3 regions of the Brevibacillus ginsengisoli genome follow, and region 2 is predicted to be linked to each of the others. Evidence: riboswitches for the same ligand, from Rfam matches in the RefSeq annotation. Region 2 holds a riboswitch; each other region holds the start of a gene.
What was found. A riboswitch is a leader RNA that binds a small molecule or an ion and turns the genes downstream of it on or off. The one in region 2 is predicted to bind cobalamin.
Positions count from the first base shown of each region.

Region 1: linked by a shared signal. The riboswitch ahead of ACQCN2_RS07705 (energy-coupling factor ABC transporter permease) and the one ahead of ACQCN2_RS17200 (prenyltransferase/squalene oxidase repeat-containing protein) in region 2 are both predicted to bind cobalamin.
Region 3: linked by a shared signal. The riboswitch ahead of ACQCN2_RS06165 (HoxN/HupN/NixA family nickel/cobalt transporter) and the one ahead of ACQCN2_RS17200 (prenyltransferase/squalene oxidase repeat-containing protein) in region 2 are both predicted to bind cobalamin.

Region 1 is NZ_JBNJQR010000003.1:117,350-128,036, reverse strand. Features, by position in the region: gene cbiE (precorrin-6y C5,15-methyltransferase (decarboxylating) subunit CbiE) at 1-1,150, opposite strand, end outside; gene ACQCN2_RS07730 (cobalt-precorrin-5B (C(1))-methyltransferase) at 1,150-2,250, opposite strand; gene ACQCN2_RS07725 (precorrin-8X methylmutase) at 2,254-2,907, opposite strand; gene cobK (precorrin-6A reductase) at 2,907-3,683, opposite strand; gene ACQCN2_RS07715 (sirohydrochlorin chelatase) at 3,680-4,687, opposite strand; partial or broken gene cobJ (precorrin-3B C(17)-methyltransferase) at 4,711-5,628, opposite strand; cobalamin riboswitch at 5,782-5,961, opposite strand; cobalamin riboswitch at 6,206-6,389, shown strand; gene ACQCN2_RS07705 (energy-coupling factor ABC transporter permease) at 6,521-7,294, shown strand; gene ACQCN2_RS07700 (energy-coupling factor ABC transporter substrate-binding protein) at 7,287-7,598, shown strand; gene cbiQ (cobalt ECF transporter T component CbiQ) at 7,582-8,352, shown strand; gene ACQCN2_RS07690 (energy-coupling factor ABC transporter ATP-binding protein) at 8,364-9,227, shown strand; gene ACQCN2_RS07685 (GNAT family N-acetyltransferase) at 9,572-10,048, shown strand; gene ACQCN2_RS07680 (cupin domain-containing protein) at 10,480-10,687, opposite strand, start outside.
Region 2 is NZ_JBNJQR010000008.1:189,987-200,673, forward strand. Features, by position in the region: gene ACQCN2_RS17185 (DUF4430 domain-containing protein) at 1-791, opposite strand, end outside; gene ACQCN2_RS17190 (prenyltransferase/squalene oxidase repeat-containing protein) at 901-1,884, opposite strand; gene ACQCN2_RS17195 (S-layer homology domain-containing protein) at 1,978-4,170, opposite strand; gene ACQCN2_RS17200 (prenyltransferase/squalene oxidase repeat-containing protein) at 4,183-5,511, opposite strand; cobalamin riboswitch at 5,658-5,850, opposite strand; gene ACQCN2_RS17205 (hypothetical protein) at 6,018-6,347, shown strand; gene ACQCN2_RS17210 (hypothetical protein) at 6,470-6,733, opposite strand; gene ACQCN2_RS17215 (DUF1385 domain-containing protein) at 6,747-7,385, opposite strand; gene yfkAB (radical SAM/CxCxxxxC motif protein YfkAB) at 7,464-8,579, shown strand; gene ACQCN2_RS17225 (alpha/beta-type small acid-soluble spore protein) at 8,614-8,859, shown strand; gene ACQCN2_RS17230 (hypothetical protein) at 9,131-9,343, opposite strand; gene ACQCN2_RS17235 (carbon-nitrogen family hydrolase) at 9,473-10,267, opposite strand; gene ACQCN2_RS17240 (LysM peptidoglycan-binding domain-containing protein) at 10,654-10,687, opposite strand, start outside.
Region 3 is NZ_JBNJQR010000002.1:544,827-555,513, reverse strand. Features, by position in the region: gene cobO (cob(I)yrinic acid a,c-diamide adenosyltransferase) at 1-395, shown strand, start outside; gene ACQCN2_RS06175 (adenosylcobinamide amidohydrolase) at 437-1,174, shown strand; gene ACQCN2_RS06170 (histidine phosphatase family protein) at 1,171-1,821, shown strand; cobalamin riboswitch at 1,816-2,029, shown strand; gene ACQCN2_RS06165 (HoxN/HupN/NixA family nickel/cobalt transporter) at 2,169-2,858, shown strand; gene cobJ (precorrin-3B C(17)-methyltransferase) at 2,877-4,502, shown strand; gene ACQCN2_RS06155 (sirohydrochlorin chelatase) at 4,519-5,556, shown strand; gene cobK (precorrin-6A reductase) at 5,553-6,329, shown strand; gene ACQCN2_RS06145 (precorrin-8X methylmutase) at 6,332-6,979, shown strand; gene ACQCN2_RS06140 (cobalt-precorrin-5B (C(1))-methyltransferase) at 6,986-8,089, shown strand; gene cbiE (precorrin-6y C5,15-methyltransferase (decarboxylating) subunit CbiE) at 8,073-9,293, shown strand; gene cobI (precorrin-2 C(20)-methyltransferase) at 9,286-9,996, shown strand; gene cobM (precorrin-4 C(11)-methyltransferase) at 9,993-10,687, shown strand, end outside.

The DNA.
Region 1 (10,687 bases), on a different contig from region 2:
TGGTTAGCTGCAAAATTGGTTTGCTTCTTGAAATTTGGGCAAGGGTAATGTCTGTTTCCATTCCCTTTTCCTTGAATAACCGAATGGCATCGGTCAGCTTTTCTATCGTTACAGCGTTAATGACAATGCGTCCGTCCGGTTTCAGCCTGCTGCAGCAGACATCGAGAATGCGATCAAGTTCATCGGAGGTACCGCCAATGAAGACGGCATCTGGATCAGGAAATTGTTCGAGATGCTCGGGTGCCCTGCCGTGGACGAGTGTAATATCCGCGCGAAATTTGCTCATGTTTTTTCGGCAGTTCTCCAGATCAGGCTCGTTTTTTTCAATCGCGTACACCATGCCCTCGTTGGCGATTTTAGCCGCCTCAATGGCCATGGAGCCTGTGCAGGTGCCAATGTCCCAGACGATGCTATCTTTTTTCAGTTTGAGTGCGCTAAGCGAAAGGGTGCGAATTTCTTTCTTGGTAATCAGCCCTTTCTCCGGCTTTCTTTGGAAAAACTGATCGTCTTCAATCCCGATCGTCCACTCCGGCGGGCGGCTTTTGCTATGTAATATCACGACGTTTAAGGGTGAAAATGTCGTATGTTCCAGCTCGTCAAGCTCATACCAGCCCGCGCGCTCCGTATCTGAGCCCAGATTTTCGGCAATAAACGCGCGATATTCGGTCATGCCAAACGATTTGAGGTAACTGGCAATTATGCCCGGATGGTTCTCCTCGTCGGTCAAGAGCGCCACCTTATGTCTTCCGTCGATCCGTTGGGCCAGTCCTTTGATCGAGCGTCCATGCACACTGGTGATATAAGCATCCTGCCAAGACTCTCCCATTTTGGCAAAAGCGAGCTGAATCGAGCTAAGATACGGATAAATCTCGACTTTCATCTGTCTCGCAAGAAGAGCCCCGATCCCGTAGCATAACGGATCACCGGAAGCCAGAATCACCGTTTGTTTGGGCTCGTTCACGAGGCGCTCGATCAGTGGGGCAATTCCCCCTTTGATCACCACTTTTTCTCCACGGTAATCTGGAAAAAAGGAGAGATGGCGCTCTCCGCCAACCAACCGCTCACATTCATCAATCCAGCGTTCATAGATCGGAAGCAGGCTGGCCTTCCCGGAGTCCCCGATTCCTATTAATTTCATTGGCTGTGTCATCATTGTGCCGCCTTTCCCAGGAAATCTCCCTGTAATGTATAGAGGCTCGTTTCCACTTCGATGCCCTCGCCTACTTCCCTGATTGCGGACTCGCAGCAATAATCGCAAAGCCTGTTGAAAAACTCCTGATTGCCCGCTTCCCGCATCCGCTCAACCACCTGCGATGTCGTGTTGGCCTGCTTGATCGCTTCCACATCCTGCTCGCATGCACCCGTCTCGCTGGCCACTCTCGCCAAAAAGGGAAAGTCAACCGTTGAACTTTTGGAGTGGACGTTCATCTCCCCTTGAGCCAGCTTGGAGAACTTGCCCATCATCCCAACCAGTGAGACACGACGTACACCTTGACGCTTGCACTCATGCAGGGTAAATCCGACAAAGTCACCCATCTCGATAAAAGCTTCTTCTGGTAAATGAGGGTACTGTTTCATCCCGTACTTTTCACTTCGTCCACCTGTTGACATCACCAAGTGGTCATTGCCGCAGGCGCGAGCTACCTTGATCTCCTGTACGATACAGTCCTGAAACGCTTCCACCGAGAAAGGAACCACGATGCCCCTTGTTCCCAATATGGAGATGCCCCCGATGATACCAAGCCGGCCATTCAGCGTTTTTTTCGCGATTTCTTCGCCCTCTGGAACGGAAATCACGATTTGAATCCCGCGGGTTACGCCGTATTCCGCCAAAACTTCCTGGGCAGCTTCCCGGATCATTTGTCGCGGGACGGGATTGATCGCTGCCTCGCCAACCGGAATCGGCAAACCCTCCTTCGTGACCCTCCCTACTCCGATGCCTCCATCCAAGCTGATGCCAGGCTCCTCCATCCATGAAACCGTTGATTGGATCAGTTTGCCGTGAGTGGCATCCGGATCATCGCCGCCATCCTTGATCGTGCCTGCCGTTACTTGCTGTTCCTGGCACTCACAGGAGGTGATGGTAAAGGTTGCATATTTTCCAACCGGCAGAAAAATCGTTGCATCCGCTTGTGATTCCCCTGTAATCAGGGCGGTTAACGCTGCTTTAGTAGCGGCTGTTGCACACGCTCCGGTCGTATAGCCCTGACGAAGCGCTTTTTCTCCCCGTTCGTTCGCATTCTCTGTCATGGCCTACACCTTGTCCGCGTCCGCCATGATCGAAATAGCATTTAATGCGGCGACGGCGACAGTACTTCCGCCTTTCCGGCCTACATTGGTAATATATGGAACATCCAGCTGCATCAGCTCGGCTTTCGATTCCGCGGCAGAGACGAACCCAACCGGAAAACCGATGATCAACCCGGGCTTGGCTTCCCCTTCTTTGATCAGCCGGATAAGCTCCAGCAGCGCGGTCGGAGCGTTCCCGATGGCAAAAATTCCGCCCTCCGCTTCCTTGACCGCTTTTCTCATCGCGATGATGGACCTTGTCAATTGCAGGCGCTCCGCTTCTTTGGCCACTTCAGGATCCGATATGTAGCTAAGCACCTCGCATCCATATTTAGCCAATCGGGGTTTACTGATGCCCACCTGCACCATTTGAGTATCCGCGACGATTTTCTTCCCCGCGCGAATCGCTTGAATCCCTGCCTGGACAGCATCAGGATGGAAGCGAATGCTTTTCCCCAATTCAAAATCGGCCGAAGAGTGAATCACACGTTGGACAATTGGATACTGCTGTGCGTTGTAGGAATGCTCACCAATCTCCGCGTTAATCAATTCAAAGCTGAGACCTTCAATTTGCTTTGGCTGGATGGTTTCCGGCGTAAACTGAGTCTTAAAATCAATCATGACTCATCTTCCTCTCGTATACGTTGTAAATGCTTAATCACATCCTCGTACTGGCTATACACGGTACCGTACGTGATGGAAGGACGTCTGATCATAATCGTTTCGATACCGAGCTCGATGGCTGCTGCCACTTTTTCGTCAACTGACCCGGCTTGTCCACTTTCTTTGGTGATCATCAGGGTGACCCCAAATTGCTGATAGATCGCCTTGTTCAGCTCCTTGGAAAATGGCCCTTGGATCGCAATGATATTCTCCTGCGCAAAGCCGAGTTTCTCACAAACCAGCAGGCTTTCCATTCGCGGCAGAATTCGTGTGAGCACTCGAATGTCCGGTTGATTGTTCAGCTTTTCGGCGAACAGCGGGAGTGTTTTGCTTCCGGTTGTCAGCAGGATGACTCCCTTCTTCTGTGTGGCTAGTTCTGCGGCTTCCCGATAACTTTCCACCGGAATAAGGGATGAATGGATAAACTCAAGCTTTGGCCGCTCGTACCTCAGATAGGGCACCTGACAGTTAGCAGTGGCTTGTATGGCGTTCAGACTCGCTTCCTCCGCAAAGGGATGGCTGGCATCTACCACTGCCGTAATTCCTTGCTTCTGAATCATCTCCGTAAAAGCTTCCGCAGACATTCTGCCTACATGCACCCGTACCCCTATGCGTTCGATTTCTCTGGCTGTCCGCTCATTGACGACAGTGGCGGTCACCTTCATCCCCTGCTCCTTGATTAGTCGGGCAAGGATTCTCGCATCACTTGTTCCGGCTAGTAAAAGAATCATTTGTCGCTCGCCGCCACTTGCACCGGATGATGCTCTCGGTGGCAAGCATGATCGTGGCCGTGATGACCATGATGACAATCATGTTCTCCCTGACCGTGGTGATCATGGCAGCAAACATGTTTCCCATGACCATGATGGCCATGATCGCAGGCATGATGCTCTTCACCATGATGGTGGTCGTGATGGTGATGATGGCCGATGAGTTCCCCCGCCTCCATCCGGTACTGGCAGGTATCACAATTCATTCGGACCTTATCCTGCAAGGCTTCCTCTATCCTATCCAACAGAGTGGTAACCAGCCGTTTATGGAGTCCCAAATATCCGGCCAGCTGGAATTCACAGTGCGGATAAGCGCTCCGAAAATCGTCCATCATTTTCTCCAATCGCTTGATCAGGATACCCGTAAACAAAAAGTAGGGAAGAATGATCACCTTTTTGGCGCCAAGCTTGATTAAACGATCCACTCCTTCCGCCATAAGCGGGTCTGTTACCCCGATAAAGGCTGGCTCCAAGAGCTTGTAGCCCAACCTTTCCCATAACAGGCGTGAAATCTTGTACAAGTCACTGTTGGCATCTGGATCGCTTCCGCCTCTGCCAAGCAGCAGCACAGCCGTTTGTGGATCAGGCGACAACGGTTCTTCGCCGATCTCCTCCAGCCGTTCTCTGCAAATTTCCAGTATCTCGGGATGAATTCCAATCGGTCTGCCATAAGTAAAATGGAGCTGGGGATATCTTTTTTTGGCCTCATCAATGGCGGCAGGGATATGTATTTTCGAGTGTCCGGCCTGAAGAAGCATAATCGGAATAACGACGATCTGCTCGGCTCCTTGCCGTACACACGCGTCGATGCCCATCTGGATGTCAGGCGTTACGAACTCCAAAAAGCACGTCTCTACCAGCAAGTCGGGATCTAACGATGGCTTCAGATACTCGATAAACTGTAGAACCCGCTCATTTCCTTCCGGGTCTCGGCTACCATGGGCAACCATTAACAGCGCTTTCACTCTTATTCCTCCCCGTCAAGCTTTCTCTTCGTTTGATAATCCTCCGCTTTTTGCAAGGCTTCGAGCGCGATAGTATAGGTCGGGTCGCTAGCATTACCCGCTTTCCCTTGGTGAAGGGCCCATGGCTCGTTTTCATGCCGCAATCGTTCATGTTTTTTTAATCGTTGTTCGCTTTCCACAAGCGAGTATTTATTTTGATAGCCTCTTGGCGTGATCAGTTTATTCGCGCTCACAAAGGTGGAAGAATTACCGATAATCACAGTGGTTAACATCCCAATCTCATGGTTGAGCATATCGCCCAGGGTGGTTATCGTGATGTCCTGCTGCTCCCGATAGGCGTTTTTCACCAGGCCAACCGGCGTGTCCGGCGATTTGGTACGCAGCAGAATTTTCTGCGCCTCTTCAATCTGTGCGGTTCTGCGTCCACTTTTCGGATTGTACAGGGCAATCACAAAATCAGCATATGCCGCCGCTTCCAACCGTCTGGAGATCACTTCCCAGGGTGTCAGGTGATCACTTAAACTGATCGTGCAAGCGTCGTGCATCAATGGTGCTCCCAAGAGCGACGCACTTGATTGGATGGCAGAAACACCGGGAATGATCTCCACTTGCACGTCTTCATCCTCATCCCCTGACCAACCCTGTTCGATCAATATCTCGTAAGTAAGTCCGGCCATTCCGTATACACCGGCATCACCACTGGAGATAACCGCTACTTTTTTTCCGAGTCGGGCAAGCCTGACTGCCTCCTGCACCCTCGTGACCTCTTCGGACATGCCATTGCTGACCACTTCCTGGGTAGTAATCAGCTCCTCGATCAGCGCGACGTAGGTTTTATAGCCAATGATGCAGTCGCTTTCCTGTATCGCTTCCCTCGCCCTTTCCGTCAAATGCTTAATGCTTCCCGGTCCACATCCAATTACGAGCAACTTGCCGCCCATCAACAACGCCACCCTCCAATAATTTTTCGCCTCTTGACATTTACTGGTAACGAATAAAAAAATCCCTAGCCTTCAAAGGGGCTAAGGATTTGTTCGAGCATAGGAAATCCAAATAAATTGGATGGTATACTACCCATTCTTCCCTCCGAAGAACTAGATAAGAAGTTAAAAGCAGGTTTCCTGGCTCATGCTTCACCCTACTCTCGTCCCTTCCCGGTTTCCCAGTGGGTCAGTACGATTTCGTCAGCAATTACAGTAGCGGGGGCTGCATCGGCTTTTAACCGATTTCCCTTTTAACTCAGCGACCTGAGCACTTTCAACAATTCTCATATTCACTTTTTCCATTCATTTTCCAGGCAATCTCTTGCCGTTGCTCTCAGTTAACCTCAGAAATCCCTGAGAAACAAGTGGACAAATATTGAATTTCTTTACTTGTATCAAAAATGTTGATCCATAAAACATTTTAACTATCGAATATTGAAACTTTTGTGAATCGCACCAATCACCTAATAATATTCACACTTTATGCAATGGACATACCCCTCGGCAAGGGCTATACTGAGGGCGCAAAGAAAAATTACATAGAGCGTAAACAGGTGTTGATGTAGACATCAACATAATAGGGAAGCCGGTTTAATTCCGGCACGGTTCCCGCCACTGTAAATAGAGAGCTCCCTGCATATGTCACTGTCAATGGAGATGGGAAGACGCAGGGAACGATGACTATGAGTCAGGATACCTGCCTGTTTATCCAGCACCAAACCTACGGGATTATAGGTTGTGTCATTGTGCTTTAAGTCCAATTGGCTTTTAACGCTAGGCATTCTAACCCCCCAACGGTTTAGAATGCCTTTTTGCTTATGGAAATCAATCTTTTTAGGAGCTGAACGCGATGAAACGCAAATGGCAAGAATCACTTACAGCTTTGACAGTTTTCGCGCTAACCGGATACTTCTGGATCAATTCTTATGAAACCGCCTATGCCATGCATATATCCGAAGGGTTTTTGCCGCTCAAGTGGGTGATCGTGTGGTGGGCTGTGTATATTCCGTTTCTCATTTTAGGTGTTAGGGCCGTCCGCAAGCGTGTCGAAGAAGCACCGGAAACCAAAATGCTGCTGGGTCTCTCTGCCGCATTTACCTTTGTTCTGTCAGCGCTGAAGCTTCCCTCCGTTACCGGAAGCAGCTCTCATGCTACCGGAACCGGACTGGGTACAGCCTTGTTTGGACCTTTAACCATGAGCCTTGTCGGATTTATCGTCCTTTTATTTCAGGCCTTGCTTCTCGCCCATGGCGGTCTCACTACGCTTGGGGCCAATGCTTTTTCTATGGCTGTTGCCGGACCGATGATCGCTTATGCCATCCTTTGCCTAGCCAAAAAACTTGGAATCTCCTATCGTGTCTCGATCTTTCTGGCTGCTTTTCTCGGAAATATCACCACCTATCTGGTTACCTCGTTTCAATTGGCCCTTGCCTTTCCGGCTGAAACGGGTGGTGTTCTGGCTTCTTTCGCCAAGTTTGCTGGCATTTTCATGATCACCCAGGTGCCGCTTGCCGCCAGTGAAGGCTTGCTCACCGTGGTGGTCATTAACCTTCTATTGAAATACAACCTGCAGGAATTATCGCTCTTGAAATTACCGATCGGAGTGAAAACCAAACATGAATAAGAACTGGATTCTACTCGTTGCCGTTGTCTGTCTGATCGTCATACCGTTCATGTTTCAATCGCATTCAGAATTCTCGGGAACGGATGGACAAGCCACAGAAGTCATTCAGTCCCTGGCGCCTGGTTACCAACCATGGGTCAAGAATATTTGGACGCCTCCAGGCAGTGAAGTGGAAAGTCTGCTGTTCGCTCTGCAAGCAGCGATTGGTGCTGGAGCCCTAGGCTATTTTATCGGAGTGTCCAGAACCAAAAAGCTCTTAAAGATGGACGCCGAGGAGCACAAGAAATATGTTTCTAATCGATAAATATTCCTATACCAATCGGCTGCGGTCGATTCATCCGCTGGAGAAAGCTCTGCTCTCCCTGTCGATGCTCATCATTTCCATGTTCGCCCGGGAAGCTTCCATTAGTATTATGGTTTTTCTGATCGCAAGCATTATCATCCTGTTGGCTAAAATCCCCTGGAGGTTTTATCTGAAACTCTTATGTCTGCCGCTGGCTTTCATCCTGACGGGTCTTGTCACCGTCATTTTTCAGGTAACTACCCAAGCTTCACCTGTGGACGGGGCGATTGGAAGCTGGCAGTTTGCAGGTCTTACGATTTATACGCTCCCCGCAAGTCTGAAAGCGGCATACCAGCTTTTTTTCGTGGCTACAAGCAGTGTCAGCTGTCTGTTCCTGCTCATCTTAACCACACCCTTGGCTGACATTCTTTATCTTTTGAAGAGACTGCATGTATCACCTGTGCTTCTGGAAATTATCGCTTTTTCTTATCGCTTTGTGTTTATTCTGTTCGACACATCACGGATTATTTATCAATCGCAAGCTTCCCGACTTGGCTATTCGACTTTTCGTCAGGGAATCCATTCCTTGGGAGGATTAAGCTTTTCACTCTTTATGAAAAGTATGCAAAAAGCGACAAAAATGCATGAAGCCATCGAGTCACGCGGGGGATACGGCGATTTTACGGCTGGGGAGATCGGCTATGTTTTCTCCGTCAGAAACTGGTTCATGATTTTTGGATTATTGTTTCTCTTAATCTTTCTATATGTAAGGTAAGGAGGATTCCCATGATGGATCCGATTATTTCCACACAAAATATCACCTATTACTATGGGGATCATACCAACGCCTTGAAGGGAGTTACCCTCTCGCTCGCCAAAGGAAGGAAGATTGCTGTTCTTGGCAACAACGGCGCGGGTAAATCCACCTTATTCATGCATCTTAACGGCATTCTCAAGCCAACATCTGGCACTGTATACTTCAAGGGGAAACCCGTCGAATACTCGAAAAAAAGCTTGCAACAGTTGAGAAAAAGCATTGGTCTGGTCTTTCAAAATCCGGATGAACAATTATTTTCTCCCACCGTCTATGATGATGTCGCCTATGGTCCCAAAAATCTGGGTCTCTCCCAGGAAACTGTCGCAGAAGCTGTTCACTGGGCTTTGGAACAAACCGGCACACTGGCAATGCGAGAAAAGGCAATCCACTCGCTCAGTCTTGGCGAAAAAAAACGGGTCGCCATCGCCGGCGTACTAGCCATGAATCCGGAGATTATTATCTTGGATGAACCAACTGCCGGACTGGATGCCGCCTATTCCCGTAAGCTCATTCAATTGCTAGATGAACTCCATCAAAGCGGCAAAACACTTGTCCTATCCACGCATGATATCAATCTCGCCTACGAATGGGCGGAAGAACTGGTGATCATGTGTGACGGAAAAGTAATTGCAGTAGGCTCCCCCAAGCAGGTTCTAGAGCGTCAGGAAATTCTGCAAGCCTGTAAACTGGAGAAACCCTTGCTCATGGAAATATACGAGCATCTGGTAAAGCACGGGTATGTTCCGTCGCAAGAGGAGCTTCCCAGACGAAAAGAAGAGCTCCTGGAGCTGCTTACGCCCTGCCAGCCTGCGAAAGATCGAGTGTTACGATAATCGTCTTCCACTCAAATATTCTACCGCCCATTGAGATTGGAGGAATCCAATCTTTTTTTATTGGTTATGTTAAATTGCATTGTTAATATTTGACGATTTCGAACATTTGTTCTATAGTTAGGTTAACATCTTGGTCTGGAGTTGATTAACCTTTGAATCTAAAGCAATTAAAGAAACTCGCTGATGCTTTGGACGATAGTATCTGCAACATAACTTGGCTTAGTTCCGATATGTTGACAGCAAGGAGTATGAAAATACTACGCTGAACAAATAGGAGAATACTTCGATATAAATGTTTAAATTAATCTGTGGTTTGAAAAACTTTTACCTTAATGAGGTGTAAAATGGAAATCGTGATGTTGCGTGACGTAATCGATGATGACCTGTCGATTTTTTTTGAACAGCAAATGGACACGACCGCCAATTTCATGGCCGCCTTTACTGCAAAGGACCCCTCGGATAATGTCGCTTTTAAGGCACATTGGGTGAAAATTTTAAACAATGAGACGATTATTAAAAAGACGGTAATTTATTGTGGAAAAGTGGCAGGACATGTCCTAAGCTTTGAACAGTTCGGTGAACGGGAAGTCAGCTACTGGATCGGGCGAGAATACTGGGGGAAAGGTTTAGCGAGTGAGGCACTCTCTCAATTTCTGGATTGTATAACCACTCGACCCCTTTATGCTCGCGCGGTGAAGGATAACATTGCTTCCATTCGCGTATTAGAAAAGTGTGGCTTTGAGATAAAAGGAGAAGACAAGGGATACTCCAATTCACGATCTGAGGAAGTTGAAGAATATATCCTGAAGTTGTCTCAATAGAAAGCCGTTGTGGGCTCAACTAACGGAGACGTTAGCTCAGATAACCGTCCCCCTCAGAAGGCGGTTATCTTTATGCTTAGAATCAACATTAAGGTTAAACATAGCCTTTTTATTGATTACAGAATAAACAGGAGTGTCGCCGCCATGCAGGACGCATTAGTGTCAGCAATGCAACAAGATGTTGCGTCCTTGCTGAGTGTTTCAACAGGACGTTGAGCATTTAGCCGACCACTTATATAAATCAGAAACTTATCTACGTTCCTATTTACGAACAAAAATAACCGCAGGAATCGGCTAAGCAGCCGATTCCTGCGGTTATTTCTATCCGTTCATAAGAGATTCAATAACCAGGTTGTCGACTCCTCATACAAAAACGCGCAGACCCCAGACTGAACGTCTTAGGACTGCACGTTTTGAAGTGTCCCTATGCCCTATTGGGAAGCCCAATCAGCAGGGTAAGTTACATACAGAAAGCGGGCGTAATCAGGAACGGAGAATTGAATACTCGATCCTTTTGGAATCAGGATGATTTCTCCCGCATCTGCTGATACCTTGCGTCCATCGATTATGATATCCAAATGTCCTTCAATGACGTAGTCGATCTCATCGTAATTTAGTGTCCAATCAAAAGTGGTTTGC
Region 2 (10,687 bases):
CTCATCATCTTCTGAACGAATGGAGAAGCCATTAGCGACGGACGATCCCCGATGAGAATCAGACCCTGCTCTTGTTCAAACAGCTTTTCATTCCACTTGCTTACCGAATATGTGGAGCCTTTGCCAGGTGAATTCTTTGTGTTCTTGTTCACTTTTTGTGACAGACTCTCGTTCAACTGCTGAGCGGCTTGTTCCTGGTTTCCCGCATACATGATTTGCGCCTTCAATGGCTCACCTGTTACCCGTGTAACAAACGGATGTGGGAATGCTCCGATCTGAGCAGGTACTCTCATCGCATAGTCCCAATTGTGATAATCCCACCAGATGGTATCCCCTTGATGAACCGGATATTCGCCGGCCCCCACGTCGGACATCAAGCCATTTACGGAAAAAAACCAATCCACTTTCTTGGAGTTCGCATCCCCTACCCGATACTGAGAGGCCATTCCGTTAATCGATTGTACAAACCCGCCATTGTAGGCTGTTTCTACATTGGTTATATTTTTCTTCAAGAGATCCATCACGGTATCTCCCTCATGCCAGGCCACTTGTTGGTTGAATAGAACCGTCGCGCCAAAATCACGAGTCACCCATAGTTTTACCGAAGGAGTTCCTGCTGGCAATTCTTCCTTAGCTTGTGCTCCTTGTGAAGCTTCTGCCTGATTCGTTGTAGGAGTTGCGCTTGATGGAGCCTTTCCTCCCTGGGCCGTTCTATATGTATATAACCCAAATGCCGCACCCGCAATGACGAATACAGCGAGAATTAACAGAAGCCATTCTTTTTTTCGCATCTCTTTCACCTCTTCAATTAGAGGACTCGGCGATTGCCTAAGCCTCTTATGTAAATCAGAAACGTATATACTTTCTGATTTACGAACAAACCCTCGACATTCTGAATCGTTAGTGGACGAGCTTGTGATTCACCGCGTTCTGGTGAAGTATATTAAGATACGTACCTTTCCGCTTGAGATCAGATAAGCCCAGCAAGGCTTGTGCCGTGGCAATGTTATTGCTAAAGCCATTTTTGGTATGGCTGAAGGAACCATCAGCCTTCTGGAAGCTAAGCATGTGATCTACAAGGTTCCGTGAGCCTTTGGTCCAATGGTATGGATCTTCTTGATACGCGATGAGTGCTGAAACGACATTCGCGTCTGATTCTACGCTGGATACACCACCCTCGGCAAAGCCCCCATCAATCCCTTGAGCACCTTTAAGGAATCCAAGCGCTTTGGCTACGGGTTGTTCATTTTTGGTCATTCCCAAAGCGTGATAAGCCAATAGCCCCATTGCCGTCATATCGATGCTCCCTTGCTTCATGCCGGTCATAAAGTGAAAACTTCCATCTGGCAATTGCTTGGAGACCAACCAGGATTTCGCCAGTTTGGCTTTAGGGATCGGCTCGCCAGCCGCATAAAGGGCGATAATGCTCCAAATATGTGCGTTAATCAAGCTTTGTCCTTGACCTGTCGTACTGTCTGCGAATTTGCCGTTCGCCAGTTGTGATTTCTTCAAGGTGGCAACCAAATTCATCCCCGCAAAATTATTCGGGTCATACCCTGCCGCAATAACGGTCAAAACAAACCGGGCATAATCTGTTGTCTTCCGAGGGTCCAATTGCTTCGCTCGTTTGATTAGCTCAGCTTTGAAGTTGCTGCCTCCCCATTTGCCGCTCATCATTTGTTCTCCGGACACCGCGAGTCCAATAACCGTCCAATCATCGATGGATGAGAGACCTTTGGTGGCATATGCGTTATGTGTATGCGTAATGGTCTTGCTTACCGCTTGATCTACCTGCGAGGCAGTTGCCGCGAATGCGGAATTTAGCGTAAAACCCCAGAAAAGAAGTAAACTCAAACATGCCGTTGCGATTCGTTTAAATTTCATCGATATCATCCTTTCAGATTTCATTTTTATCCTCCTTAATGCTACAGGGTGGTTACTCGTTGATAAAACGGGAAAAAAGTAGGCGGTTATCACCTACTTGTCATCCCCGAGATATTTCGTTAAATAATATTGATAGACAGCATAAGCAGCTTCCCCGCGTGTAATGTTTGCATTCGCCCGGATGTTCCCATTTGCATCACTCGTCAGCCATTGATGAGCGGCAGCCACTCTCACACCGTGTGACGCCCAAGTAGGAATCTCCCGCTCATCCTTCATCATCTCTGCCTTCAGATCTTCCGAATGAGTGTCCGTCTCATACAGTCGAGTAAGCAAAACCGCTACTTCTGAGCGTGTCATTGGCGCTTGTGGAGCAAACAGCTGCTTGCCACGCCCGGAGGCCCAACCCTTTTGTACAGCGTATTTGACCACAGGCGCATACCAGCTGTTCGCAGGAACATCCTGAAAGACTGGCGCCGTTTGGCTATTTACAAGGGACGAAGTTGCTTTTTCCTCATCCGAAGGCATTCGAGATTCTGTCATCCGTTTCAACATGGCGAAGAACTCTGCACGCGTCAACGGCTGGTTCACGCCAAAATTGTCTGTTGAGGTGCCTTGGACAATTCCCCAACCATAGAGAGCGGCGATCGCTTCTTGAACGTTGTTTTTGGTGTTATCCAGTGAATGCACGTCTTCAAACTCATGGGTTTCATTGACGACCACAAGATCCGTCCCGAACTTAAGTGGCGTCATGATGCGTTGTTTCGTATAATGCAGCTTCTTGATAACAGGAGTCCACTGCTTATTCGTCTGATCACGTTGAAACAGTGTCGGCCATCCCGTGTCATCCAAAGCACCTGTAATCGGCAATTTTAGTTCAATTGAAGCTGTGTCTGGATGTGACGCTTCTACACGGTAACTTCCCGTTAATGGAGCTAGCTCGGTATTCGTTGCTTTTTGCCACTCATCAAATTGGGCCGTTTGTTCCTGATCGCTATAGGATCTGACGCTGAACCACATGGTTTCTTTGCTCGATGGCTCTTCTGGACGCAATTGAAGATTTGCCCGCAGATCGCCCTTCACCATGGCGATACTCGCGTGAGCGTCGCGTATTCTATCTCGCGCGTCACGATCAACATACAGCTTCATGACTTGCGATGCGGAGTTCGTCGGATACGGCACCAAGAGAACCGGCTTCAGTTGTTGAAGCAATGACTTATACAAGGTGGAGTCCTCTAACAGCTCCTCGAGTTTCTGCTTGAGTTCATCCTGTTCTTGTAGCGCTTCCTTTACCTTGAGCCCTGTGAGTTCTTGATAATCTGGATCAAGCGGCTTGGTCACTTCGCTCTTTTTCACTTGGAGCTTGGCGGCATGCTCATAAGCCGCTTGCAAAAAGACGCCGACGTCCGCCACATATGTTTTCTGCTTCTCGATGGAGTAATCGGACAGATCCCAAAGCAGTTTTTTCGTGATTGAGACAATGCTGTTCACGTCTTCGGCTAACTCCAATTGGCTGATAGCCGAGCTTACATTCTGAGAGGAATCCACCTCATACGAACTGCCTATGCTGGAATTTCCTGATCCGGCATTTTCGGATACACCAAGGTCAGTCGTATATAAAAACTCAACCTTATCGCCTGGCTGCAAAATACAGCGATCCATGGAGGTTGGCGGCGCTGTCCCATTTACCTTGTAAACCCAGCCGGAGCCAGGGCCTTTGTCAAACTCCTTCAAGCCGTCAATGCCAATCAAGTAGACCTGCTCACCATCATTTTCCGGATCTCGAACCTCGTAATCGAACCCATTTTCCTCGGCCGCTACCCGCAAAAGATTGTAGACGGAAGACTGCTTACTTACCGAAAAGGTTTTCCACTTGAGAATCTCGTCTCCACCCGCTGCTGCTATGCGAACGGAAACGTTCATTTTACTTTTTCCACCCTGATTTTTCTCAATGGAGAAGCGATCACGAGCGATCACTGTTGAATAGAGAACGGCCTCGGCTGTTCCGTATGCCGCCCAAGAAGGAATCTCCACTTCAATCTCGAACGGTTTACCCGCTCCGGATACATCTTGAAAGTAAAGTATTTGTCCAGCCGCATCCTGAACCATTAACGGAACCCAAAGTGGGTCATGTAGGTCAGTTTTTCCCGTAATGGTAAGCTTCTCATTATGTACGGCAACCTGAATGGAGGATTCTGACTCTAGAGCCAAGCCTGCACCTGCGTAAGATGTCCACCCAGAGAAGAAAAGAAGCGCGCACGTCAGCCACAATAGCCATTTATTCTTCATTCCCGTTCACTCCTACTTCACCGAAACAACAAACACGGTACTCTCTTTCGCTACTTCGGGTTTATCGGATAAGCCATACCAGTAATTAATTTCGACGTTATACGTACCACTGCTGTCCAGTTTCAGACTAGCGGCCATTTGTTGGGCTGTTGCGGAAGTGGATTCTACCACAGCTGTATCGACAACCTGGGAACCTTTCATCGCTTTGATCAAGATGGCAAGTGGTTTGTCTTGTTTGATCGCATCTTCAACGTTTACTCGAACCATCAGTTCTTTTCCGCTGATGCTGAAGGTATTGCCTACTTGCTTCACATCTTTGCCAGCTAAATAGTTTTTGAGGCCATCGTATACTTTTATCTGTTCGGACAGATCAACGGCTGAGATATAAGCCTTCAGTGAAGCTTTTTCTTTGTCGGTCAACGTTTGGAACAAGGAATCTCCTTCATTGACAGTGGCCAAAGCGATCAAGGCGTTCTCTGTTGTCATCGTATCTGATTTGCCGTTTGAATATGGGCTTTGGAAGCCGCCATCACCTGTCTGATCAGCCAGAACATATTTTACGCTCTTATCCCACGGAGAACCAATCACGTCAGTTCCAGTAGAAGTCAAGCCAATCAACACTTGAATGGTCGTATCTACACTTTCATTGCCCCAAGCGATAAATGACCCATCAGCCTGCTGCTCTTTGGTCAATTTCTGCACGATTGATTTTTTCAATTCTTTTACGCCAGGTTGATCCTCAAGGAACGGCAGTGCGTTTAACGTGAAGGCGATATTGTCAAGCCCTTCAAACTTGTCATAACGTTTCAACAAATATTGTGTTGCCTTTTCGCGGTCATACGGATATCCGTACATTTCAAGCGCGATAATGGAGAGTACTTGGTTGTAGATCGTATATTGATCATCCCCCATTTTGCCGTTCTCGTCTTGCGAATTAGCAATGCGCTTCAACAGATTATCTCCATTAAAATTGGTAGGATCATATCCATTTTTCATCAGACCAATCGCAATTTGTGCAATCACTCCAGGTTCTTTCTTGTCTTTGATTGCGCTTGCCCAGTAGTCGATGGCCGTTTTATTGTTCTTGTCCTGCCATTTCCGCGTTTCAAGTTTCTCTCCTGCCGCAGCCAGACCGATTAGCTCCCAGTCAAAGCCTCCGAATTCATATTTATGATTGCTTTTGGCATAGAATTTGACTGTTTTTTTCAATCCGTCAAGCACGTTTTTCTCTAAACCAGATGCTGCTTTCGCTGGTTGAACCTGCAATACACTCGCGAAAAGCAAAGTAATGATTAAACCCCACGTCCAACGTTGTCTCCATGACTGAACACTTGCGAACATGTAACGTTCCCCTCTCTAATAAAAAATAAAATAAATCCCCCTACCACGCGATGGGTAGAGGGATATTTAGCGAACGATTACACTCTCATTCCACTGGATTGTATGAATAGGAGAATAACGCTAGCCCTTCTGTCCGCACCGCAAAAGTAAGCTTGCTCATTTTGGCAGGTCTCCTGACTTACACGTCAATGCCTCTGATCTTGCCTTCCCGAATTTGAATTCAGTGGCCTAGATTCTGATCAGAGACGTCTGTGATTACAGTAGCGGGGGCTGTAGTGGAATTGCACCACTTTCCCTTTTCAACGACAAAAAGTCGTCACCAAAACAAAAACATTATGTAATTACCAATCAAAATGCTATCACACCTAGCTAGTGAGGACAAGAAAAATATGTTAGAAAATGCAATTGACAGCATATGCCATATAGGTGTAAATTACACATAGGAGCAATTAATAACTATCTGTCCAGTTCACATGTATGGCAGATGAACCTAGGAGGTATTTGTAATGAGCCAAACGAATCAACAGGCACAAGAACAATTGCTGCAAGCAACCTTCCAAGTTTTCCAAGCTGCTAATGAAACAATCTTCAACACCGCCCTGACAACAGCTGGTTTCGTCAGCTTCCTGCAAGAGCAAGCACAATCGCAAGCCAAAGACCTGATTACTCAGTCCGAAGAAGTTCGCAAAGCCAACATTGATAAGCTTGAAGCCTTCGTGAAAGAAACGCGTGAACTTCAAATCAACTTTCAAAAGAATGTACAGGATTTACTTAAATCTTCCTTCAGCACATTCTCGGCAACGAACCCATTCATGGCGACTTCAAAAGAGAAATAAGGAACACAAGGGAAACCATACAAAAGAGACGGAATAAAGTAGAAACACCGATGAACAGCGTTTGCTGAATCATCGGTGTTTTCTTTACGAGGACTTCGTTTAGAAGCTTTATATTTGAATGGCTAGATGAAGACTTTTACCACAAGCGAAACAAAACCTGTCGTACAGGCGACCAGGAAGATACCTGAGATGAAATCCCGTTTCTCCCGATAGAGCCACACCCCCAACACAAGGACAAAGAACCCCAGGGACAATGTGGACAGCTTCCCCAGCAGCATCCCCCGTCCGCGCTCGTTAATAAAATCAAACGCGACCCCATACACTTGAAACAACAGCCCCAATCCAACCAGGGCAATCATCAGGTAACTATACTTATTCGCACCCATCAGAATCGATCCCTTACGTTTGATAATGCTGGAACAATCGATACGAGCGGATTGCCGTTTCTAGGTGAATTCGATCTGGCTCTTTCGTTGTCACATATTGCTGCAACCATCCAGAAAGAGCAAAGAGTGGTTTCATATACCGCCGAGCATATTTTTCCCCGATCATTCCTGCCAGCATACTGAGAATTCCAATCCCGACTGTGAGCACCAATGAATGGAACCAGCAAGTCAAGAGACAACTGACAAAAAAGTACGTGACGTAATTGGTTGAACAGCCTGCGTTTACAATAGATGCCTGCTGAATTTCGAGCAATGCCTCCATGTTTTTCTCTCCAGAATAACTGAACACCTTATGCTCCGCACCATGAAACTGCTTCAATTGCTTCGGAAAAACAAAATGAAATCCTGCTCCATAAACGACAAGCCACAGTGGATTGAAGTCATACCACCAAATCCCCGCCAAGAGCAAAAGATGAAACAGCTGATAATACCAGGGAATCGAAAACAGGATTCGCATCCACATTTTCCAAAGCGTTCGAAACGTGATCGGTTCAGCCCAGACATGAATCACGCCGCGTTTAACTTCTGCACAAGCCAATACTTTTCGATTGTGAAAAAATACACCACGGCCAAAAGAGATTCCTGCTATCATAAAAAATTCATTCTCCTTCTCCGTTTTCCCCGCTATAATGGTTAGGTATTATTTGCATGTTTAAGGAGGTTTTCCCCTATGATTCGTCTCGTTCCAACTACTCCGTTAACACCTTCCTATGACCCATGGGAACCACTATTTAAGGCTAAGCCTCCACAATATAAGCTAACCAGTATTGAATTTACCGTAACCAACCAGTGCAATCTGCGGTGTGAGCATTGCGCTGTGGGTGATACACTTAGCTTTCAGGACGGTCTAGCTCTGCCGATGGATCTGTTGTTGAAAAGGTTGGATGAAGCACGTGACCTGCTCACCATCAGTATAACAGGCGGCGAGCCGATGTTTAGTGAACGTACCGTGAAAGAGGCAATCGCTCCTCTTCTTCGCTATGCGAGTGAACGCGGCCTTCGCACACAGATCAATTCGAATATGACCATGCCATTTTCGCGATATGAGGAAGTTCTTCCATACATAGACGTGATGCACATCTCCATGAACTGGCGAAATGCTGAAGAGTTCTACAATATAGTCTACGCGAAAGCTCAGCAAACAGTTTCATTAAAACAGGCGGAAACTCTTTTTGGCAATATGTTAGAGAATACACGAAAGTTAGTGGAAGCGGGCGTATTTGTCTCCGCGGAAACCATGATCAACATCCGAACGCACAAGCACCTGAAGGAGATCCATGATTTAATTCGCGAGCTGGGATGCAAACGTCATGAGGTTCATCCGATGTACGCCAGTGATTTTGCCCGTGATATGAAGCTGTTGTCACTGGATGAGCTTCGTACGGCTGTTCATCATATGCTGGACGTACGCGATGAAGAGCTTTGGATGTTGTTTGGAACGCTCCCCTTCTACGCATGCAATCCGTTGCCAGAGGACCAAGCAATCATCAAACGACTCCGTGAAGCAAAGAATGTGACCCTCCGCAACGATCCAGATGGACGAAATCGCTTGAATGTCAACATGTTTACGGGTGAGGTTATCGTAACCGATTTCGGTGATGTAGCGCCAATCGGGAACGTGAAGGATCATCGACTGGATGATTTGCACGCAACCTGGCAACAATCGGATTTGTGCAACAAGCTTAATTGCTATTGCCCTTCCGCCGGATGTGCAGGGCCTAATGTGCTCGTTGCCAATACGTACTATTCAGATACCAATTTTAAACTCCGATCCGCCCTCATCTAGCTGGTTAGACTAATGGTTGGAGGTGGCGATCCCAATGAGTCGCAACAAACCATTAATCCCTGGCGCGCGAACTGGTCTTGATCAGCTGAAAGCGCGGTTGCAAAACGTATCCGATCCTGAACAAGCCAAATACGAGGTGGCTTCAGAGTTAAACATTCCCCTGCAACATGGCTATAACGGAAATCTGACTTCCCATGACGCTGGACGAATAGGCGGCAAGCTAGGAGGCAGCATGGTGAAAGAGATGATTCGGGCAGCGAGAAAAGAGTTCGTCCCTTAAAGCTCTGTGGAAGTTCGCATGGATGTAGAAATGTACGCTCCGCTCACTGCGAAACGGAGTCGCCAAACGCTTCGCGCCCCTGCGGGGTTGGGTGGCGACTCTTTTCCGTTTCTCCGTTCCCTCCGCTTGGTATCACTTCCAAGGAGGCTTTAAGTGGACGAACTCTTTTCTTGAGCGGGTTAGAAACTAAAAAAAAGAAACTAGAAAAAAGAAAATGAATCAAAACGAAAGACCGAGGATTAGTCCCCGGTCTTTTTGCTTTAATACGAATTCACTTTCGCTTTCGTTTATCCTTAAACGGATCCTGGAAATCATCTGGCATCGGCGGATTGATGATGTTGCCGAACATATCCTTACCCAGTCTGTTCATTCTATGGAAAGAGTCAAACACGGTGTCAATTGTTTCGGCCAGCTCTCGAAATTGCCCCACTTTGCCGCGTATCCCTTCAAAATGATGACGGATATTCTGGTTAATCCGTACCATGAGCATCACCTCCCGATTCCTTCTCTCTATACACACCGTATGCGGAAAGAAGAGACATGGAGAGATGTTTTTGAATAACCAGATCGCCCAATTTATCAGGTTTTCCGTCTAGACGGCAGTTTAGCATTTCTAAAGTTCATAAAGACTGGTTCTGCGATCATGAAAGACGGGGATTCTCCCTCTCACTTTATCCACGAGCGAGAGATCAAGCTGGGCATAAAGTATCTCTTCCTGATCCGATCCTTCCGCTATGACTTCCCCCCATGGATCAATGACCAGCGAGTGTCCAAAAAAGCTGCTTTTGCCTTCAACACCTACACGGTTACAGGCAACGACATACATCTGATTCTCAATTGCCCGCGCGATCAACAACTGGCGCCAATGATTTAGCCGCGGGTTCGGCCACTGGGCTGGAACGAACAGAACCTTGGCACCTTTGAGCGCATATGTACGAATCCATTCCGGAAACCGAATATCATAGCAGATAACGGAACCGACCTGCTGATCTTCTAATTCATACAATCCCGCTTTTTCGCCAGCTCCCAAGTATTGATCCTCATTCATCAAACGAAAAAGATGGACCTTGGAATAATCACCGACGAGATGACCATTGCGGTCAAACACATAGGTTGTGTTGTACACCTGATCCTCGCGTTGCTCGGCGACGGACCCGCCGATTACAAAACAATTCAGTCTTTTTGCCGTCTCAGCAAGAAACTGCTGCGCTTCTTGCGTATCCGCAATCTCATCCAGTCGCTTCAAATCATACGAAGTATCCCATAGCTCAGGCAGCAGCAATACATCGATGCTTCGTTTCGATTGCTCGATTGAATCTACCAATTGCGCAATCTTATGACGGTTTTGAGCTGGACTTCCATGAACCACGTCCATCTGCAAGATGGCCACATTCCATTTCGTCACCATGCTTTCCCTCACTCTCTTCCATTCCTACAAAGTACTTTTCTTTATCCTATTCCTGTAAAGGACAATTGACAAGTAAGAAAAGACTTCGTCCCTTTTCGCTCTGTTTAAGCTCGCTCGTAGTATCTACTGTCCGCTCCGTTCACTACGGAAGGGAGTCGACAAGAAAATCACTTCGCTTCTCACTGTTGAAAAAGAATGCCGACTCTTTTCCTTCCTACTTTCTCTCCGCTTTGTTTCGCTTAAAATGAGCTGTAAGCAGACGAAATCTTTTCTTGGAGGGCTTACGCGAATGGATCAGTTTAATCACTTTACCACTGTAAAGCGATTAAACTTTCTGATAATATAAAAAAAAGGAGGCTGACACTGTCATCCTCCTCCATTTCCTCTTATGAACGTGGTCTTGGGCCTTCGAGTCTGGTT
Region 3 (10,687 bases), on a different contig from region 2:
ATGGTGAGAAAAACACTCTGGAACGACTCGGTGTTGAAATGATCCAGACTGGCGTAGGGTTTACCTGGACAAAAACACCGCAGGAGCATCGGGATGCGCTCCAACAAGCGTGGAAGCTTACGCGTGAAAAGGTGTCCAGCGGTGAATACGACGTGATCATTCTGGACGAGTTGAATAACGCGCTGGCTATTGAACGATTTCCGATAAGTGACGTGCTTCCGCTTGACGATGTGGTGGAGATGATTCGCACACGCCCCAAAAATCTGCATCTGGTGATAACAGGTCGCAGCGCACATCCAGCAGTGATTGAGTTAGCGGATCTGGTAACGGAGATGAAACCAATTAAGCATTATTACGATGAAGGCATTCCTGCCGTTCGGGGGATTGAATTCTGATGAGCCCAGCGTGCTTTTAGGCAGGAAGGGGGATGTGAAGCATGACGCAGCCTTTTCGAGACTTACAAACATCCTTTCAGCAAGAGATTTGGCCAGAGCTTGTTTGCAGTTACAAGGGCGATCATCTGTTGCTTTACAGTAAACAGCCGCTTCTCACGGTAAGCAGCGCTCTCTGGCGTGGAGGAACAGAGTACGCTACCCACTTCATCAATGGCAGTGTTCCACTGGATTATCACTGTGAAGCTCCTGAAGAAATGATGAGCCGCCAAATCATCAAGTGGGGCTATCCAGTGGAGAGCTCGGTTGGCTTGTTAACTGCGGCGAAGCTGACACATGCAGCATTTTTTGCTGAAATAGGGGATCAGTTTCGCATCTTGACTTGTGCGACAGCGGGAACAGGGAACAGTGCTCGCGCAGGTCAAATGAGACCAACATTTCCGGCTTATCAGATGGGAACGATTAATATTTTTGTGATGATTGACGGGAACTTGACACCCTCCGCCATGCTGAATGGATTGATGACGGCAACGGAAGCCAAATGCGCGGCTTTACAAGAGTTGCAGATTGCGGACCGCTATGGAGGGATTGCTACAGGGACAACCAGTGATGCGATCGTCTTGGCGGCTAGTCAAAGTGAACTCTATTCAGGGCAGCACGCTTTTGCGGGAACCGCGACAACACTAGGCAATGCGATTGGTCGGCTCGTTTATCAATCCGTTTATGAAGCCGTATCAACTCAAAATGAGGGAATGTATGAACAAAGGATGGATGGCTGGTGAACAGACGAGATGACCAGATGATTCGCGTAATCCTCATGAGGCACGGAGAGACCGATTGGAACAAAGAGAAGCGAGTACAAGGAACGCAGGATATCCCTCTGAATGATCTGGGAAGAGTCCAGGTAAGGGAAACGGCACAAAAATTCATTGATGCAGCTCCCTATTCCATCTCGCAAATTATTACGAGTCCGCTGAGGAGGGCAAAGGAATCAGCCTTGATTTGCCAGGAGCTTTTGCACGTCCCGTTGATCGAGGGTGCTGATTGGCGAGAGCGGTCATTTGGGAGCTTGGAAGGAATGACAGTCCACGAGATTCAACAGCTGTACCAGATCGACGACTTCGAAGAAATCCTTCATAGCTTTCAGATTGAGCGTCAACAAACGAACATCCAACAAAGGAGCGAGCTTAGCCGCCCTCCATTCGAATCCATCGATGAAATCAGTCTTCGCATTACCAGAGGACTGCAACGGATTCTAGAGACATCCAATCAAACGAATCTGGATGGACACATTCTGATCGTAACCCATGGCAGCATCATCAAGCGTCTGTCGAGAATGTTCGGCCAGGATGCAGGAATTCTACATAATGCCGGATTCGTCGAGTTATGGATAAATAAACGAGAGATTCAACTTTTGACAACTTCATAAAACACGGAATTAGGTGCTGAAAGAATCGAATGATTCCACAGCTTAAAAGGGAAGTCCGGTGCAAATCCGGCGCGGTCCCGCCACTGTGATGGGAGCTTGCTGATGACGCAAGCAATATTGGAACGATAGAGCCACTGGGGTAAATCCCTGGGAAGGTGTTCTGATGGATCCCATAAGCCAGGAGACCTGCCTACGTCCATAACACATGACAACCTACGAGGATATAGGGGGGTGTTAGAACGTTTGCGCAATTCTTCCATACGCTTAGACGGGAAGTTTGGGGCAATTCTAACCACACTGAATCGGTTGGAATTGCCCTTTTTTTATTTCTTTCGAGGAGGACTCTCATGTTTATTGATGTACTTTCAGTAACGATTTATGCCGTGTTAATGGGATTTCGTCATGGGATGGATTCCGATCATATTGCCGCAATTGTTGACATGGTGGGAGCAGAACAGCAGCGCAAGAAACAACTGCGCATGGGAATCACGTACGCGCTTGGACATGGTTCCATCGTGATGGTGATCGGGTTGCTGGCTATTTTCTTCGGTTCACATCTTCCAGAATCGGTGCTGGTAGTCTTGGAGCGGTTAGTTGGAATTAGTTTGGTGGTTCTCGGTGGATTCATGCTGTTCACCTTGATTCGCCAACGCAAAGACTACCAGCATCAAAGTCGTTTCGAGATGGGATATCGATTAATCAGCCGCATGTTTACTAAATCTGAAATGAAGCCCAACCTCCAGAAATGGGGAGTCATCGGTGCTTTCTGTATCGGAATTCTTCACGGAATCGGGGCAGAAACACCAACGCAGGTCATGTTGATTTCCTCTAGCGTCGGACTGAACAATTTTGGGACGGCTTGTATGCAGTTGATGTTCTTTACCGTTGGTTTGTTGGTCGCAACCTTCATGGTGACCTATGTGGCATCATGGGGCTTTATTAACCTGAAAGCTCGACAATGGGCTTATTTGCTCCTTGGCTGTATCACGGGAGCGTACAGTGTGGTTTTAGGAATTACGATTATCCAAGGGGTTTAATCAGAAAGGTGGAGACATATGAGAGGAAAATTGTTGGTTATCGGGTTTGGTCCAGGCAGTGATGAACATATCACCAAACGCGCTCGTGAAGCGATCCAAGAAAGCGACATGATTATTGGATACACAACCTATGTGGAATTGATTCAGGAGCTGGTAACCCATCAGCAAATCGTCAGTACGGGCATGACAGAGGAAGTGACGCGCGCGAGAGAAGCCGTGAAACAAGCGGAATTAGGTCATAAGGTAGCTGTCATCTCTAGTGGTGACGCAGGTGTCTACGGCATGGCGGGATTAATTTATGAGGTTCTCGTGGAAAAGGGCTGGAGATCAGAGGATGGCGTCGAGGTTGAAGTCGTTCCAGGAATCTCGGCGATTAATTCTTGCGCCGCTTTACTCGGCGCGCCTACGATGCATGACGCCTGCACGATCAGTTTAAGCGACCATTTGACCCCTTGGGAGCTGATTGCCAATCGGATTGATGCAGCGGCCCAATCCGATTTCGTCATAGCCCTTTACAATCCCAAAAGTGGACGTCGAACCAGACAAATCGAAGAAGCTCAGAAACTAATCAGCAAGTACCGCTCACCCGATACGCCTGTCGGTATTGTCAAAAGCGCCTATCGCGACAGACAAAAGGTGGAGTTGACTACATTGGAACACATGCTGGATTGCGAGATCGGAATGCTCTCAACCGTCATCGTGGGCAACACTTCCACCTTTGTCTATGACGGGAAAATGATTACCCCTCGTGGCTACAAACGAAAGTACACATTATCCGCTGACGAGCAACCGTTGCTTCTTCACCAGCGCTTGCGAAAGGAAAATGAGCCTTGGTCCTTGGCGGCGACTGAAGGTGCATTGGATGAAAGTGAAGGGGAAGAACGCAACACACTGTCTCCTTACGATTGGGCCGTGCAAGCCTTGCAGATGGTTTCGCCGACGACACAAGTGGGCGCCAAATCAGCTTCAACAAACCGTTTTCAATCCCCTTATCCGATGGAGGCCATTTTTGAGTTCGCGATCAGTCCGGGTGTGGTGAATAAGAAGTTCACCACCGCACAACTGCTCGCCATTGCTGATGTAGCCGGGGAAAAGGGAGAAATCGAATATACGCCGCACCATACAATCGTTCTTCGCGTGCCGACAACTGAACCGCAAGCGATTGTCACTCGAATGAATGAAGCAGGACTTATCACGATGCCAATCGGTGATGTAGTGACAATCAAAGCCTGCGACTTCTGCAACGGAGAGAAGACAGAAGGAATGCCTTACGCCGAAGAGCTTCACAGGGTGGTCGGTGGACTAGAGGTTCCCAAAGAATTAAGAATCGGCATAAACGGCTGCGGGATGACTTGTTATAACGCGGTCAACGAAGATATTGGGCTTGTATTTCGAAGAGGCAAATTTGATCTTTTCCTCGGAGCCAAAAACGTTGGGCGCAACGCATACGCTGGCACGATGGTGGAGGAAGGAATTGATCCAGATCAAATCGTCTCAGTGGTTGAACGGATCGTGTCCCGCTTTAAACAAGAAGCGTTCCCGAATGAGCGATTCCACAAATATTTCAAACGTAAAGGGAATGTAGAAGGTTACGTCTATCAAGAGCAAAAAGTACTCCTCGAGGAAGCGGCTTGCGGAGACTAAATAAGGAGGCGAACAGATGGAAGCGATACTATTTGTCGGTCATGGAAGTAAAGACCCAGAGGGCAATCAGGAAGTCATTCAGTTCATTGATACGTTAGCGCCACAAATCGATGTTCCGATTATTGAGACGTGTTTCTTGGAGTTTGAACAGCCGACAGTCACGCAAGGGCTTCAGACCTGCATTCAAAAAGGGGCTACTCGCATCGTCGTCATTCCGTTAATGCTCTTTGCCGCTGGCCACGCCAAACTGCATATCCCGCATGAGATTGACGAGATGAAGGAGCTTTACCCTCACGTTACGTTCACTTACGGGAAGCCAGTGGGTATTCATCCCAATATGGTTGAGCTGTTGGGTGAAAGATTTCAGGAGGCTGTACATAGTGGAAAACATGATGCGCTTCATGTTGATCAACAAACGGCCGTTCTGCTTGTCGGCAGGGGAAGCAGTGATATTGATGCTAACAGTGATATTTACAAAATGTCACGACTCTTCTGGGAAAAGCACAAGTCCACAATCGTCGAGACAGCGTTTATGGGAGTAACTTCTCCAACGGTTGAGGAAGGAATTGACCGTTGTATCCGATTGGGTGCGAAACAAGTGGTGATTCTGCCTTATCTCCTCTTTACAGGTGTGTTGATGAAACGCTTGCAGACCTTCACCCAACGTTTAGGGCAACAATACTCTGAGATTGGTTTTGTACTCGGACATTATTTTGGTGCTCATCGCTATTTGCAACAGGTTGTGTTGGAACGAGTGAAGGAAGCGTTCGACGGTGAGGTCAAAATGAGCTGCGATTTGTGCGTCTACCGGATCGAGGCAATGGAGCACCACCACCATCATCATCACCACCATGATCACGACCACGACCACGATCACCATCACGGGCATGCTCACGAACATGAACACGATCATCACCACGATCACGGGCACCTTCATGACCAAGAAAATGGACATGCGCATCATCACGACCATGATCATCGTCACGGTCACAGTCACGCACATGACCACACCCATCAACCGAACGTGAAGGTGCCGCAGGGGGGAACCCGATGATTCTCTTCTTGGCAGGGACGAGCGATGCGAGAGAATTGGCACTTCAAGTCAAGAAAGCAGGCTACTCGTTGCTTACAACAGTGGTTACCGAGAGTGCCGCCAACAGCATGGAAGAGACAGGTCTCCCTGTCCGAATCGGTCGTTTGACGGAAGCTGACCTGATCGAGCTGATTCAGGAAGAAGGCTTTCAGGCGATAGTGGACGCCAGCCATCCCTTTGCCGAGGAAGCGCACAAGAATGCGTTGTCTGCCGCTAAGGCTACGGGAATTCCGTACATTCGATATGAACGGGAGAACGCTAAATTCCCCGATCACAATCTCATTACCGTGGTGGAAGGCTATAAGGAGGCGGCCGAGCTTGCGGCCGAGAAAAAGGGCGTCATCATGCTTACGACAGGCAGCAAAACATTGAAAATTTTTGCCGAGAGACTTCTCGGACAGCCTGACACCACGATGATCATCCGCATGCTTCCACGTGTGGATAACTTGCAAAAATGCGAAGAGCTCGGCGTACCGCAAAAACAGATCGTGGCTATTCAAGGCCCCTTTTCCAAGGAACTGAATAAAGCTTTGTACGCCCAGTACGAAGTAACCGTGATGGTAACCAAGGAAACGGGCAAAGCGGGAGCGTTCGATGAAAAGGTGGAAGCCGCTCTGGAAATGGGTATCGAAGTAATCGTCATTGACCGACCAACGATTGAATATGGCAGTCAATTTTCAGAATATACCGGAGTCATCCAACAATTAAACAAGTTCTTAAGAGGAGGAAACTAACCATGGATTTTCGTACAGAATTTCAACCGTTAACCATCCAACCGCAAGAAATCGAGGCCAAAAGCTTTGAGATGATCAAGGAAGAGCTAGGTGAGCATCCTTTTACAGATGAACAGCTCCCCGTTGTCCTGCGAGCCATTCATACTTCGGCTGACTTTGAGCTGGGAAGAAGTCTCGTGTTTCACCCAGATGCCATTCGCGCAGGCGTTGAAGCGATACGAGCAGGGAAGCTGATTGTCGCGGACGTTCAGATGGTGCAGGCAGGCATCAACAAGCCGCGCATCGATAAATTCGGAGGAGATGTTCGCGTCTATATTTCGGACGAAGACGTGATCAAGGAAGCCAAACAGCTTGGCATTACACGTGCGATTGTCTCCATGCGCAAGGCGATCAAGGAAGCCGAGGGTGGAATTTTTGCCATAGGGAACGCTCCGACAGCTTTGTTGGAACTGATTCGTCTGGTAAAAGAGGGCGAAGCCAAGCCAGGACTCATCATCGGGGTTCCCGTGGGATTCGTCTCGGCCGCTGAATCCAAAGAAGAACTGGCCAAACTGGATATTCCGTTTATCACCAATATTGGACGAAAAGGTGGAAGTCCAGTCGCGGTTTCTACTGTAAATGCACTCTCTCTTCTGGCAGAAAAGCTGTGATAAGCCATGCAGCCAGTACCTGAGAATAAACGGGAATTACGTCACGGCTATACGACCGGAGCATGTGCTGCGGCAGCAACCAAGGCAGCTCTAACGGCGCTTATTTTACAGGAGTATCAGGAATCGTCGTGCATTCGCATCCCGATTGGAACGGATGTGACGTTTACGATTGTTCAGTGCGAATATACCGAAGAAATGGCGGAAGCTGGCGTCATCAAAGACGGCGGAGATGACCCGGATGCTACGCACGGAGCGTTAATTTTGAGCAAGGTCACTTGGCGCGATGAACCTGGGATAAAGCTGGATGGTGGTATCGGAGTTGGACGTGTCACGAAGCCGGGGCTACCTGTTCCTGTTGGTGAAGCCGCTATTAATCCTGTACCTCGTCAGATGATTCTGCAAGAAGTCGAGAGCCTGCTCGGACAGTTTGAGCTGGATCGCGGCCTTGAGGTCATCATCTCCGTGCCAAATGGAGAAGAGATCGCCAAGAAAACCTTGAATAGTCGGTTGGGGATTCTTGGGGGCATTTCTATCCTTGGCACCAGAGGTATCGTAGTTCCGTTCTCCACGAGCGCCTATATGGCGAGCATTGCCCGCGGGATCGATGTCGCCTATGAGTCGGGATGTCGACATCTTGTGCTTTCCACAGGAGGTCGAAGCGAGAAGTTTGCCATGGAGCAGTATCCGGAATTACCGGAAGAGGCGTTCATCGAGATGGGGGATTTTGTCGGTTTCTCATTGAAACAATGCAAGCGCAAAAAGATCGAACGGGTCACACTTGTCGGAATGATGGGTAAATTCTCCAAGTTTGCTCAAGGTCATATGATGGTGCACTCTAAGGGAAATGCTGTCGACTTCAATTTTTTGGCGCAGATTGCAAGAGAAGCTGGAGCCACTGAAGAGATGATCGCACACATTTTGGAATGCAACACCGCATCGCAGGTGGGCGACTACATGGAGCAGTATCCTCAATTTTACGAGAAGCTGTGCGAATATTGCTGTCATGTAGGTTTGAAGGCTGTGCAAGGCGGAATAGAGATTGAGACGTATTTAATTACGCTCAAAGGAGTTTTGTTAGGAAGGATGAGCGTGCATGACAGAGCGGATTAAAGTCATCGGGATTGGGGATGACGGTGCAGAAGGAATCCTTCCGCAATATCGTTCGTGGATACTCGAGAGCGAACGGTTGGTGGGTGGAGAGCGTCATTTTTCTTTTTTTCCTGAATATACAGGGGAACGAGTCGTCATGAAAGGCGGGCTTAGCCCTATCATCGAGCGGCTTCAACGTGAACCTAAGTCGACAGTCATCCTGGCATCGGGTGATCCGCTCTTTTACGGGATTGGCGGTTACCTTAATTCCAAGCTTGAGGTGGAGATTTATCCGCACTTCAGTTCGATACAACTGGCGTTTGCCCGCATGGGAGAGTCTTGGCAGGATGCGTATTTGACCAGTGTGCATGGCCGAAGCATCAAGGGGTTGGCGCAACGCATCGACGGCAAACCCAAGGTTGCTATGCTTACAGACCTGGAGAATAGCCCACAGCGAGTAGCGGAATATCTCTTGTCGTTTGGGATGACAGAGTATCGCGCGTTTGTCGCCGAGAATCTGGGAAGTTTAGATGAGAAGTCTGGCTGGTATACCTTAGAGGAGATGGCCGCGGGTACGTTTTCCGAGCTGAATGTGGTGATCTTGCGCCAAGAAACGCATGGCCCAAGCTGGTTGTTGGGTATTCCTGACGAAGCGTTTGCCCAACGCAAACCAGACAAGGGACTCATTACGAAGCGAGAAGTTCGCATTCTTAGTCTCGCGAATCTTCAGCTTCATGCTAAAAGTATTGTCTGGGACATCGGCACCTGCACTGGTTCGGTGGCGATTGAGGCCGCCCGCATCGCGCGTGAAGGTGAAGTCTACGCGGTCGAGAAGAACGCCGATGATCTCGCCAATTGCTTGACCAATATCCGTAAGTTTCGGGCGGATATCACGGCCATACACGCCAAGGCACCGGAAGGCTTGGAGAATTTTCCCGACCCCGATGCTGTCTTTTTCGGCGGTACTGGCGGCGAAATCCGTGAGTTGATCCGCCTTTGTTGTGAGCGCTTGAAACCTGATGGACGAATTGTTTTGAATGCCGCAACGATTGAGAATTTGTACGAGGCTTGTCAAAGCTTTGCGGAGGCTGGCTTTGAAACCTCTATTACGTTGGCACAGCTTTCGAGAAGCAAACCGATTTTAGGGATGAACCGCTTTGAGGCTCTCAACCCGATCTATATCATCACCGCAAAACGACCAGAGGAGGAACTAACTCATGAGTAAGATTGGCACCCTGTACGGATTAGGTGTAGGACCTGGAGATCCGGAGCTGATCACCGTCAAGACCTTTCGAATCCTAAGCGAATCACCAGTTATCGCCTACCCTAAGAAACGCATGGGAAGCATGAGCTATGCCCAGCGCATTGTGGAGCTATATGTTCGCCCGCAGGAAAAAGAAATGCTCGGTCTCGTCTTCCCAATGACCAAGGACAAGGACATCCTGGAGCGCGAATGGCAAAGTGCAGTGACACAGGTTTGGGAGAAGCTTCAAGAAGGTAAAGACGTGGCTTTCGTAACTGAAGGGGACCCGATGTTCTACAGTACCTTCATTCATATGATGCGAATCATTACAGAGAAACACCCTGAAGCCGAAGTTAAGACGATTCCGGGAGTGTCCTCGTTCCTTGGTGCAGCCTCCCGATTGGGCATTCCACTGGCGGACGGAGACGAGCAAATCGGGATTATTCCGGCGACAGATGATCGAGAAGCGATGCGCCAAGCCTTGCTTACCCATGATTGTGTTGTATTTCTCAAGATTGCCAAGGTGTTGGACTTCATTATCGATCTCTTGCATGAGCTGAATCTGACGGATAAAGCCTCCGTCGTGAGCAAAGTTACATCCGAAGAAGAAATGATTTGGCACAATGTGGATGAGCTGAAGGGTGCAGACCCGGGATACCTAACGTTAATGGTGGTGAGAAAATGAAGCTGTATATTGTCGGAGCGGGCCCAGGCGACCCGGATTTAATCACCGTAAAAGGATTGCGCTTGCTACAGGAAGCGGACGTAGTGCTTTACACAGATTCACTGGTAAATGACGAGTTGGCGGCAAAAGCCAAGGAAGGTGCACAAGTGGTTCAAAGCTCAGGGATGGCGCTGGAGGAATTGGTACAGTTCATGAGTGAGCGAATCAAGCAGGGGAAGAAAGTTGTCCGCCTGCATACAGGTGATCCATCCGTATACGGCGCCATCATGGAGCAAATCGCCTTATTGAAACACGAAGGAATTGAGGTCGAAATTGTTCCAGGAGTAAGCTCCGTATTTGCTGCGGCAGCTGCTGTTGGAGCCGAGTTAACGATTCCGGATTTGACCCAGACGCTTATCCTGACGAGAGCAGAAGGTCGCACTCCTGTTCCCGACCGGGAGAAACTGCGCGAGCTAGCTTCTCATCATTGCACCATCGCGCTGTTCTTAAGTGCCACTCTGACGAAAAAAGTCGTTAAGGAGCTAATCGAAGCTGGCTGGCGTGAAGACACTCCTGTGGTTGTGGTTCAGCGAGCGAGTTGGCCGGATCAAAAAATCGTTCGTACCACTATCGAGCATCTTGATCAAGATATAGCGGCCAATGGAATTCGCTCCCATGCGATGATTCTTGCGGGCTGGGCGCTTGATCCTGA